DNA from 3 places in the Kosakonia radicincitans DSM 16656 genome. Region 2 is predicted to be linked to each of the others. Evidence: predicted binding sites of a transcription regulator. Region 2 holds the regulator's gene; each other region holds the start of a gene.

Region 1 (3,280 bases), 2.6 Mb from region 2:
CAAGGCGGTAACCATCACTTTTTTGCGCCCGATGGCGTCCGAAAGCGGGCCGGTAAACAGCAGGCCAATCGCCAGCATGGCGGTGGAAATCGACAGCGAAATACTGCTGCTGGCAGGAGAGACGCCAAATTCATGAGACAACACCGGCAAAATCGGCTGCACGCAATAGAGCAGGGCAAAAGTTGCCAGCCCGGCGGAGAAGAGCGCCAGCGTAACGCGCATGAATTGGGGGGTACCACGTTTAATAAATTGTCCCGGCAACGCGACAGGAATTTCGTTGACAACGCTTGCCGGCTCGGTGTCAACGGTTGTTGTACGACTCACTGGAGATCCTTACATTTCATACCCGTGATTCTGGTGACGGGCTTACCACGGACATAAGAGTATGAAAGGTGTAATATTCTGTCTAATATATTAATAATCTCAAATAATACTTTTAAAATATGAATATCGAACTGCGCCATCTGCGTTACTTTATCGCCGTTGCCGAAGAGCTGCATTTTGGTCATGCGGCGGCACGGCTCAATATCTCCCAACCGCCGCTGAGCCAGCAGATCCAGTTGCTCGAACAGCAGGTTGGCGCGCGTCTTCTGGCTCGCACCAACCGCAGCGTCGCGCTGACGGCCGCCGGCAAACAGTTTCTTGCCGACAGTCGACAGATTTTGGGCCTGGTCGATGAAGCCGCTGCCCGCGCTGCCCGTCTGCATCAGGGGGAAACCGGTGAATTGCGTATCGGTTTCACCTCTTCGGCGCCGTTTATCAAGGCGGTTTCCGATACACTCTCATCGTTTCGCCAGCGCTACCCGGATGTGCACATTCAGACGCGGGAGATCAATACCCGCGAGCAGATTGCTCCCCTGAATGAAGGCTCGCTGGATTTGGGGCTGATGCGCAATACACCGCTGCCTGAAACGCTGGCATGGGAAGTGATTTTGCGTGAACCGCTGCTGGCGATGATCCACCGTGACCACCCGCTGGCGGCGCGCAAGGCGGTGTCGCTGAAGGAACTGGCGCAGGAGCCGTTTGTTTTTTTTGATCCGCACGTCGGCACTGGCCTGTATGACGAGATCCTCGGGCTGATGCGGCGCTATCAATTAATCCCCACCATAACCCAGGAAGTGGGCGAAGCGATGACGATCATCGGGCTGGTGGCGGCCGGGCTGGGCGTCTCGATCCTCCCGGCGTCGTTTCACCGGGTGCAACTCAATGAAATACGCTGGGTGCCGATTATTGAAGCGGATGCGGTTTCCGAAATGTGGCTGGTGTGGGCAAAACACCATGAACAGGGAACGGCAGCCGCGCGTTTCAAGCAGCAACTTCTACATGCCGCAATCGGCTGATTTTTACGCATAAGTCATTGCAAAATGTGCTGTAACTCACAAGCCGGGGTAAAAATTTGACGGCGCCTGGTGAAGTGCTTCACCATAGCTGAACGTTTATTTCGAAGCGCGAAAATAAGGGAGTCAGAGGTGGTTGCTGATAGTCAGCCTGGGCATATTGATCAGATTAAGCAGACCAACGCGGGGGCGGTTTATCGCCTTATTGATCAGCTTGGCCCGGTTTCGCGCATCGATTTATCGCGTCTGGCGCAACTCGCGCCGGCGAGCATTACTAAAATTGTGCGTGAAATGCTGGAAGCACATCTGGTGCAGGAGACGGAGATCCAGGAGCCGGGCAGCCGTGGGCGTCCGGCGGTCGGGTTGGTGGTAGAGACCGAAGCCTGGCACTATCTCTCGCTGCGTATTAGCCGCGGGGAAATCTTTCTCTCGCTGCGCGATCTCAGCAGCAAGCTGGTGGTGGAAGACCGGCTTGAACTGCCGCTGGGCGATGAGATGCCGCTGCTGGATCGCATTATTCACCTTATCGACAGCTTTTTTACCCGCCACCAGAATCGCCTGGAGCGTCTGACCTCAATTGCCATCACGCTGCCGGGAATCATTGATACCGAGAATGGTATCGTTCACCGTATGCCGTTTTACACGGAAGTGAAAGATATGCCGCTGGGTGAAACGCTGGAGAAGCACACCGGCGTGCCGGTTTACGTGCAGCACGACATCAGCGCGTGGACCATGGCAGAAGCGCTGTTCGGCGCTTCACGCGGCGCGCGCGATGTTATTCAGGTGGTGATTGACCACAACGTTGGCGCCGGAGTGATCACCGACGGACGCTTGCTGCACGCGGGCAGCAGCAGCCTGGTGGAGATTGGACACACCCAGGTGGACCCTTACGGTAAGCGCTGCTATTGCGGCAACCACGGTTGTCTTGAAACCATTGCCAGCGTTGAAAGCGTGCTGGAACTGGCGCAGTTACGCATGAGCCAGTCGATGAGTTCAATGCTGCATCAGAAGCCGTTAACGGTGGAGTGGTTATGTCAGGCGGCGCAGCAGGGCGATTTGCTGGCGAAAGATATCATCAGCGGCGTCGGGGCGAATATTGGTCGTATCCTTGCCATTATGGTGAATTTGTTCAACCCGCAAAAAATACTCATTGGCTCGCCGCTGAGCAAAGCGGCAGACATTCTCTTTCCCGCTATTGCCGATTGCATTCGCCAGCAGGCGTTACCGGCATACAGCCAGCATATTTCCGTTGAGAGTACCCAGTTCACCAATCAGGGCACGATGGCTGGTGCCGCGCTGGTAAAAGACGCGATGTATAACGGATCTTTGCTTATCCGTTTGTTGCAGGGGTAACATTTTTACATTGTTGTCGTAAAAATTGCGCTACCTCAAGCTGGGCCGATGATACTTATCTTAGACTTTCCCCACTGAATTATTCTCCTGGTTTATATTTTCGTAGAACAACGGTGGAAATCGAGATGCTTAAGCGTTTCTTTGTAACGGGTACAGACACTTCTGTCGGGAAGACAGTGGCATCCCGCGCGCTTCTCCAGGCGCTGGCTGCCAGCGGCAAAACAGTGGCAGGTTACAAACCTGTTGCTAAAGGAAGCAAAGAGACGCCGGAAGGATTGCGCAACAAAGACGCGCTGGTACTGCAAAGCGTTTCCTCGCTGGATTTACCTTACCAGGCGATAAACCCGATTGCCCTGAGCGAAGAGGAAAGTAGCGTTGCGCACAGTTGCCCCATCAATTACAGCCTGCTTTCTAACGGCCTGGTCAACCTGTGTGAAAAAGTCGATCACGTGGTGGTCGAGGGAACCGGCGGCTGGCGCAGCCTGATGAATGATTTGCGCCCGCTCTCCGAGTGGGTGGTACAGGAGCAGATGGCGGTGGTGATGGTGGTGGGTATCCAGGAAGGCTGCATTAACCACGCTTTGCTGACC
Region 2 (3,280 bases):
AGTTAAAAAGTGCATTATGTGCCTGGTTGACGCGCATACGCTGCCAGGCGAGCGGCGTGGGCTGCGGGTCATCGCTGAGGATCAGGCGAATCGCCTGCTGGTCTGTTTCCAGCGCGTCGTGGGCATTCTGGCGCAGCAAACCGCTTTGCCATTGCGGCCACAGCCAGACCATACCGCCAAAGGCGATCAGGCAGCCAATTAAGGTATCGATTAGCCGCGCGACAATAAATTCTTCGCCGTTTAAGGTCAACAGTTGCAATGAGTACACCGCGGTAATGGTAAAGCCGACCATCGCCCAGCCGTAGTTTTTGCGGATAATCAGATAGCTGACCAGCGTAATCAATAACATGGCCGTCAGCGTAAAGCCGAGCGGAACATGAAAGTGCAACGTGATCCCGGCGATCACCAGCCCGGCAATGGTTCCTGCCGCCCGGTGGACAATGCGTACGCGTGTCGCGCCATAACCATTTTGCGTAACAAACATAATTGTCATCATGATCCAGTAGGGCTTCGGCAGATGCAGGGCGCTGCCCATCAGGCCGGCAATACTGAGCATCACACTGATGCGCGCCGCATTACGCAGCGCGGCGGATTTCAGGGACAAATAGCTTTTCAGCGCCGGGAGAAATGGTAATCGACGCTGCTTCTCTGCCATCAAATCGCGGATGTACAGAGGACGCTGCGTACGTAGTACGCGGGCGATGCGGCTAAAGTGCCAGGCGCAGAACTGGCCTACCGGATTATCCGGGTGCTGGCGGGCGATTTTTTCCAGCGCGCCAATTTGCTTCTCCATCGTGAAACGCGTCGGATACCGATGGTAGAGAATATCGTCCGCCAGCACGCGTAAACGGGCGGCAACGGTCTGCGCATTCCAGCGGATCACCTGCTCGGCATGGGTTTGTTCAACCAGTTTTTGTACTTCTTCCGGCTGGTGCAGGCTAACGGAAATATGCTCTTGCAAATCCAGCGCGACCTGGAAAACGCGCAGCAGGCGTTTGTAGTCGTTATGCTGATTGGCCGCCAGCATATGCAATTGTTGATAGCACTGGCTTATCATATCCACCGCTTTTTGCTGGCGTGCAAGCAGCGGCGGCAGGGCTTTTTCCGGATCGGCGTGCTGCGTCAGCAGGCTGTATTTGGCCTCGCAATAATCAGCCAGTTGCCGGTAGAGCAGGCTTAACGATTCGCGCAGCGGTTGTTCCCGCCACATCCAGAACCAGAACCAGTTAAACAGCCCGTACCACAGCGTGCCCAGCGCGTAGATCAGCAGTGGTTCCCACACCGGCATATTCCCGGCGAGGCTGAGCGTGAAGATGGCGGCAATCAGCGAGGCGGGCAGTAAGCGCGCGTGCAATGCGCTGATCTCGGCCGTGACGCCCAGTAGCAGGGTCAGCATGGTAAAGATCAGCGGCAGCGGAAGATCTTCCGCCAACAGCAATTGCACAGCCAGGCTGCTACCCGCAAACAGACTGCCGCCAATAATCAGGCGCTTAAAGAAACGCTTATGCGGCGTGTCGAGACCGGCAATATTGCAGCAAGCGGGAACGAGTGAGAAAAGCAGACCCTGTTGCAGATGGCCGACGAGCAGGCCAATCGCCACAGGCAGACATAACACCAGCGTTTGTCGCAGTGCGTAGTTGATTTCGGGGTGATAAATCAGCCTGCGCCACATGAGGAGAGAAAAACGGCGCGCCGGGTAAACGATGCGCCGTTTTACGGATTAACGTGTTCCGTATACCACGATGGTTTTACCGTGGGCGGAGATCAGGTTCTGATCTTCCAGCATTTTCAGGATGCGGCCGACAGTCTCACGGGAGCAGCCAACGATTTGGCCAATCTCCTGGCGAGTGATTTTAATCTGCATGCCGTCCGGGTGAGTCATTGCGTCCGGCTGTTTTGCCAGATTCAGCAGCGTCTGCGCGATACGGCCCGTTACGTCCAGGAACGCCAGGTTGCCGACTTTCTCCGAGGTCACCTGAAGGCGACGCGCCATCTGTGCGGAGAGGCGCATCAGAATATCCGGGTTCACCTGGATAAGCTGACGGAATTTTTTGTAGGAAATCTCGGCGACTTCACAAGCGGTCTTGGCGCGTACCCAGGCACTGCGCTCCTGACCTTCTTCGAACAAGCCCAGTTCACCGATAAAATCACCCTGATTAAGGTAAGAGAGAATCATCTCTTTACCTTCCTCATCCTTGATTAGCACTGCCACTGAGCCTTTAACGATGTAGTACAGCGTTTCCGCTTTTTCACCCTGGTGAATCAGCGTGCTCTTCGACGGGTACTTATGAATGTGGCAATGAGACAAGAACCATTCGAGAGTCGGGTCTGTTTGCGGTTTGCCAAGCACCATGCGCGGTTATCCTCTGTTATAAGCTGGCTCCGAAAGCGGGGATGTAGTTTCAGCCTGCTTCCGGGGTTGCAATCAAAGCTTCTCATGTCCTGAGAAGTAGGCCGTCAGCGTTATCTGCGGCCTCTAATCTACGATGTCATGCATACATGCGTAACATCCATTTATCTCTGTAGCATCCAGATTGTTTTAGCATAGGTTTTCACGCCTGTCTCCTGGTGTCTCGCTTCAGCATGACGCAGGTCGCCTTCCGTTGCGAGTTTTGTTATGTACGCGTAATCTGTGGAGAAAATTACTACTCCGGAGTGAATAAAATGCAGGCACGAGTGAAATGGGTTGAAGGGTTAACCTTCCTGGGTGAGTCCGCATCTGGCCACCAAATTCTGATGGACGGTAATTCCGGGGATAAAGCGCCAAGTCCGATGGAGATGGTGCTGATGGCTGCGGGCGGTTGCAGCGCAATTGACGTCGTTTCCATCCTGCAGAAAGGACGCCACGACGTGACCGACTGCGAAGTGAAGCTGACTTCCGAGCGCCGTGAAGAAGCGCCGCGTCTGTTTACGCACATCAATCTGCACTTTATCGTCACCGGTAAGGCGCTGAAAGACGCGGCGGTTTCCCGCGCGGTGGATCTGTCGGCAGAAAAATATTGCTCCGTAGCGTTGATGCTGGAGAAGGCCGTGAAGATCACCCACTCCTACGAGGTTATCGAAGCCTGATGCCCTGGCCCGGCGATCGGTTTGCCGGGCTACTTAATCTTTTTCCCTTCCATCAGCCGTTGCACCAGCGGCGTCATAATCAATTCCATCGCCAGCCCCATCTTGCCGCCCGGTACCACCAGCGTATCCATATGGGAAATAAACGAACCTTGCAGCATCGCCAACAGCCACGGGTAATCAATGCCCTGCAAATTCTGGAAGTGAATGACCA
Region 3 (3,280 bases), 2.6 Mb from region 2:
AGAATTCGCCATTGGTGCCGCCGCAAAAGATGCCGTTTCCGGCGTCGAGCTGGCGATTGATCTGCTGTTTCAGCGCCTGTGGGTTGAAAGCTCCCCCGGTGTCAAAAGGCGTGACAATGGCGGTCAGTACGCCTTTTATCGGTTTGTTCATCACAATTCCTCTGTTTGCGCCGGATGGCGGCTGCGCCATCCGACAATCCGTCATGCATTAAAACAATGTCTGATAAATCGCCTGTACATCCGCATGACTGACGGTGCAGGGCGCGTTATTCATCAACCGCTTAACATTGAGGGACGCGTCGCTCAGCGCCGGGATATCGGCACGCGGTACGCCGAGCGCTTCGAGGTTGTCCGGCAGATTCAGGCGCTTCACCAGCGCAGCAAACCACGCCACCAGCGCATGGGATTTCTCCTCTGCACTCAGCGAGGTGTCCGCATCTGGCAGCAGATCCCACACCTGGGCGAATTTCTCCACGGCGTGCGGGCGCACCACTTTCATGCAGGGCGCGAGCAGAATGGCGTTCGCCACGCCGTGCGGCAGGTGATATTTGCCGCCCAGCGGATAAGAGAGCGCATGCACCAGATGGGTTCCGGCATGGGTAATCGCCGCACCGCCGTAATAAGAGGCCCACAGCATCTCCAGCCGCGCATTGAGATTGTGCGGTTCATTAACTGCGGTTTCGATATTGCGCAGCAGCTTGTAGAGGCCGATCAGCGCGACGTTATCGCTGACCGGATTGGCGATGGTGGCAGTAAAGCACTCAATCAGATGGCACAGCGCGTCGATGCCGGTCGAAGAGGCAATGTGCGCGGGCATGCTGGTGGTCAACTCCGGGATCAGCGCCACATAATCCGGCAGCATTACCGGTGAAATGATGCCGATTTTGGTGTCCTGTTCAGGAATGGCCAGAATCGCATTCGGCGTGGCTTCCGAGCCGGTACCGGCAGTGGCCGGGATCAGCAGCGAGCCGATGCGCGCCGTCGGCTTCTCGCCTTTCAACAGCGCATCAAGACCCGGTGACACCGGGTGACACAGCACGGAGAGAAGCTTCGCCACATCCAGCACGCTACCGCCGCCAATGCCAACCACCAGATCAAATGCGGTGATATGTAATGCACCGACAATTTTCGCGACGTCGTGCTGGCTTGGTTCCGGCGGTACATTGTCAATCAATTGAACGTGTCTGCCATCGCTCTCCAGCAGGGCGCGAATCTGTTGTGTCGCTGCGAGCTTAATAATGTTGCCGTCGCTGACCAGCAGGACGTTCTTTTTACCGGCCAGCAGCGGAGCAATGGCCGGAATCGCCCCCGCGCCGCTAATCAGTGTGCTGTTAATGGTTACCACGACCTTCTCCTGTCTCTGTTATGGTGATTAATCTCAATCATCAGATAGCAATCACCGTCACTACATGGCCTAAATTTATAATTTATTCACAAACTGATTAAGTTGATCTTGCTCACATATAATCAATCATGATTGAATATAATCATAACCAGAACATAATGACCCGGAGAAGGGATGAACGAACAACTGGTGGTGAAAGAGGTCGTGATCCTCGCGGATGATTTCACCGGCGCAAACGACGCCGGTGTCAGCCTGGCGCAGGCGGGCATGCACGTTGAAGTGGCGCTGACGGCAGGTTATGTAAGCCAGGCACAGGCGCTAATCTACAACAGCGACAGCCGGGCGTTGACGGCTCAGGAAGCCGCCGCGCGCATTCACGCGCTGACTGCGGAGATCGGCACCCATTACGCACCGCGCTGGTTAGTGAAAAAAATCGACTCCACCCTGCGCGGCAATATCGGCGCGGAAGTCGCCGCTATGATGCAAGTGCTGCAGGCAACGGCGGCCGTTATCGCCCCGGCATTTCCCCAGGCCGGGCGCATCACCCGCAACGGGCAGTGTTATGTGCAGGGTGTACTGCTGACGGAAACCGAATTTGCCAGCGACCCGAAAACACCGGTGCAAAGCGCAGATATCGGCTGCCTGCTGGCGGCGCACAGCACGGCGGAATGTCGCTATCTGCAACCGGCGCAACTGGCGGAAGCACTGGCGCAGGCGACCGCAGATGCACCGCTGTTGCTGGTGGTGGATGCGCAGACCGATGCCGATCTCGATTTGATTATTGCCCAGACGACACGCGCCGCCACGCCGCCGCTGCTGGTGGGTTCCGCCGGGCTGTGCGATGCGCTGGCACGCCATCTGGCACCGAAAAAACCGGCCGCGCTACTGGCAATAATTGGCTCTATGAGCGAAATCGCTCAACAGCAACTGGAGCAGACCGCAACGCACCCGCGCGTGACGCGCCTGCTGATTGATGTTGATGCGGCACTGGACGCTGATAGCGCCGCATACCGGCAGGCGATTATTACCGCGCTGCGCGCTGGCGAGCACTGCCTGGTACACACCTGCCCGGATGTGCAGGCGCGTCATCAAATTGCGGCGCTGTGCGCTCGTCGCGGCCTGAGCCGCAGTGAACTGGGTGAGCAAATTTGCGCATTTCTGGCGCAATTAACGCGCGAGGTGCTGAGTGAGGTGACGCCTGCGGCGCTCTATCTCTCCGGCGGCGATGTTGCTGTGGCGGTGGCGCAGGCGCTGGGTGCGCGTGGTTTTCATATTCAGGGGCGAGCCGCAGGTTGCGTGCCCTGGGGCTATTTTACAGGTTGCGAGTGGCAACGACCGGTGATGACCAGGGCGGGTGGCTTTGGCGACAAAACGACCTTGCTTAAGGTTCTGCATTTTATCGAGGAGAAATCGAGTGACTAATATCATTGCTGTAACGATGGGCGACCCGGCGGGTATTGGCCCGGAGATTATTATTAAATCGCTGGTCGAAGGCGAGTTATCCGGTGCGCCGGTGGTGGTGGTGGGATGTGCGCGCACCTTCCAGCGCATTCTGGCGATGAATATTACCCCGCGTGCGGAACTGAAGGTCATTGATCGGATTGCCGACGCGCGTTTTGCGCCGGGCGTGATCAACGTCATTGATGAGCCGCTGGAGGATGCTGATGCGCTGCAACCGGGCGTGGTGCAAGCGCAGGCGGGCGATTTGGCGTATCGCTGCATCAAACGTGCGACCGCGCTGGCAATGAACGGTGAGGTAAAAGCGATAGCGACCGCGCCGTTGAATAAAGAGGCGCTGCACCTTGCCGGGCACCACTATCCGGGGCATACCGAACTGCTGGCGCACCTGACCGGCAGCAAAGATTACGCGATGGTGCTTTACACCGATAAGCTGAAAGTGATCCACATCACCACGCATATTGCGCTGCGGAAGTT

Evidence for each region. The regulator CRP, encoded in region 2, controls carbon source genes, mostly activating them, when cyclic AMP is high. The targets are predictions, from matches to a motif close to ATGTGANNNNNNTCACAT.
Region 1: a site for CRP is predicted at 1,365-1,382, ahead of mlc (sugar metabolism global transcriptional regulator Mlc). Genes of this name have one in related genera too.
Region 3: a site for CRP is predicted at 1,446-1,463, ahead of Y71_RS14160 (iron-containing alcohol dehydrogenase). Genes of this name have one in related genera too.

The regions. Positions count from the first base shown of each region.
Region 1 covers NZ_CP018016.1:2,999,359-3,002,638, reverse strand. Annotated here, with positions in the region: gene Y71_RS14380 (multidrug efflux MFS transporter YnfM/SxtP(Kp)) at 1-324, opposite strand, end outside; gene Y71_RS14375 (multidrug efflux transcriptional activator YnfL/SxtR(Kp)) at 444-1,340, shown strand; gene mlc (sugar metabolism global transcriptional regulator Mlc) at 1,470-2,690, shown strand; gene bioD (dethiobiotin synthase) at 2,816-3,280, shown strand, end outside.
Region 2 covers NZ_CP018016.1:405,041-408,320, forward strand. Annotated here, with positions in the region: gene Y71_RS01865 (YccS/YhfK family putative transporter) at 1-1,672, opposite strand, end outside; gene crp (cAMP-activated global transcriptional regulator CRP) at 1,721-2,353, opposite strand; gene Y71_RS01880 (OsmC family protein) at 2,665-3,069, shown strand; gene Y71_RS01885 (phosphoribulokinase) at 3,099-3,280, opposite strand, start outside.
Region 3 covers NZ_CP018016.1:2,955,542-2,958,821, reverse strand. Annotated here, with positions in the region: gene Y71_RS14165 (dihydrodipicolinate synthase family protein) at 1-151, opposite strand, end outside; gene Y71_RS14160 (iron-containing alcohol dehydrogenase) at 209-1,345, opposite strand; gene dtnK (D-threonate kinase) at 1,520-2,767, shown strand; gene Y71_RS14150 (D-threonate 4-phosphate dehydrogenase) at 2,760-3,280, shown strand, end outside.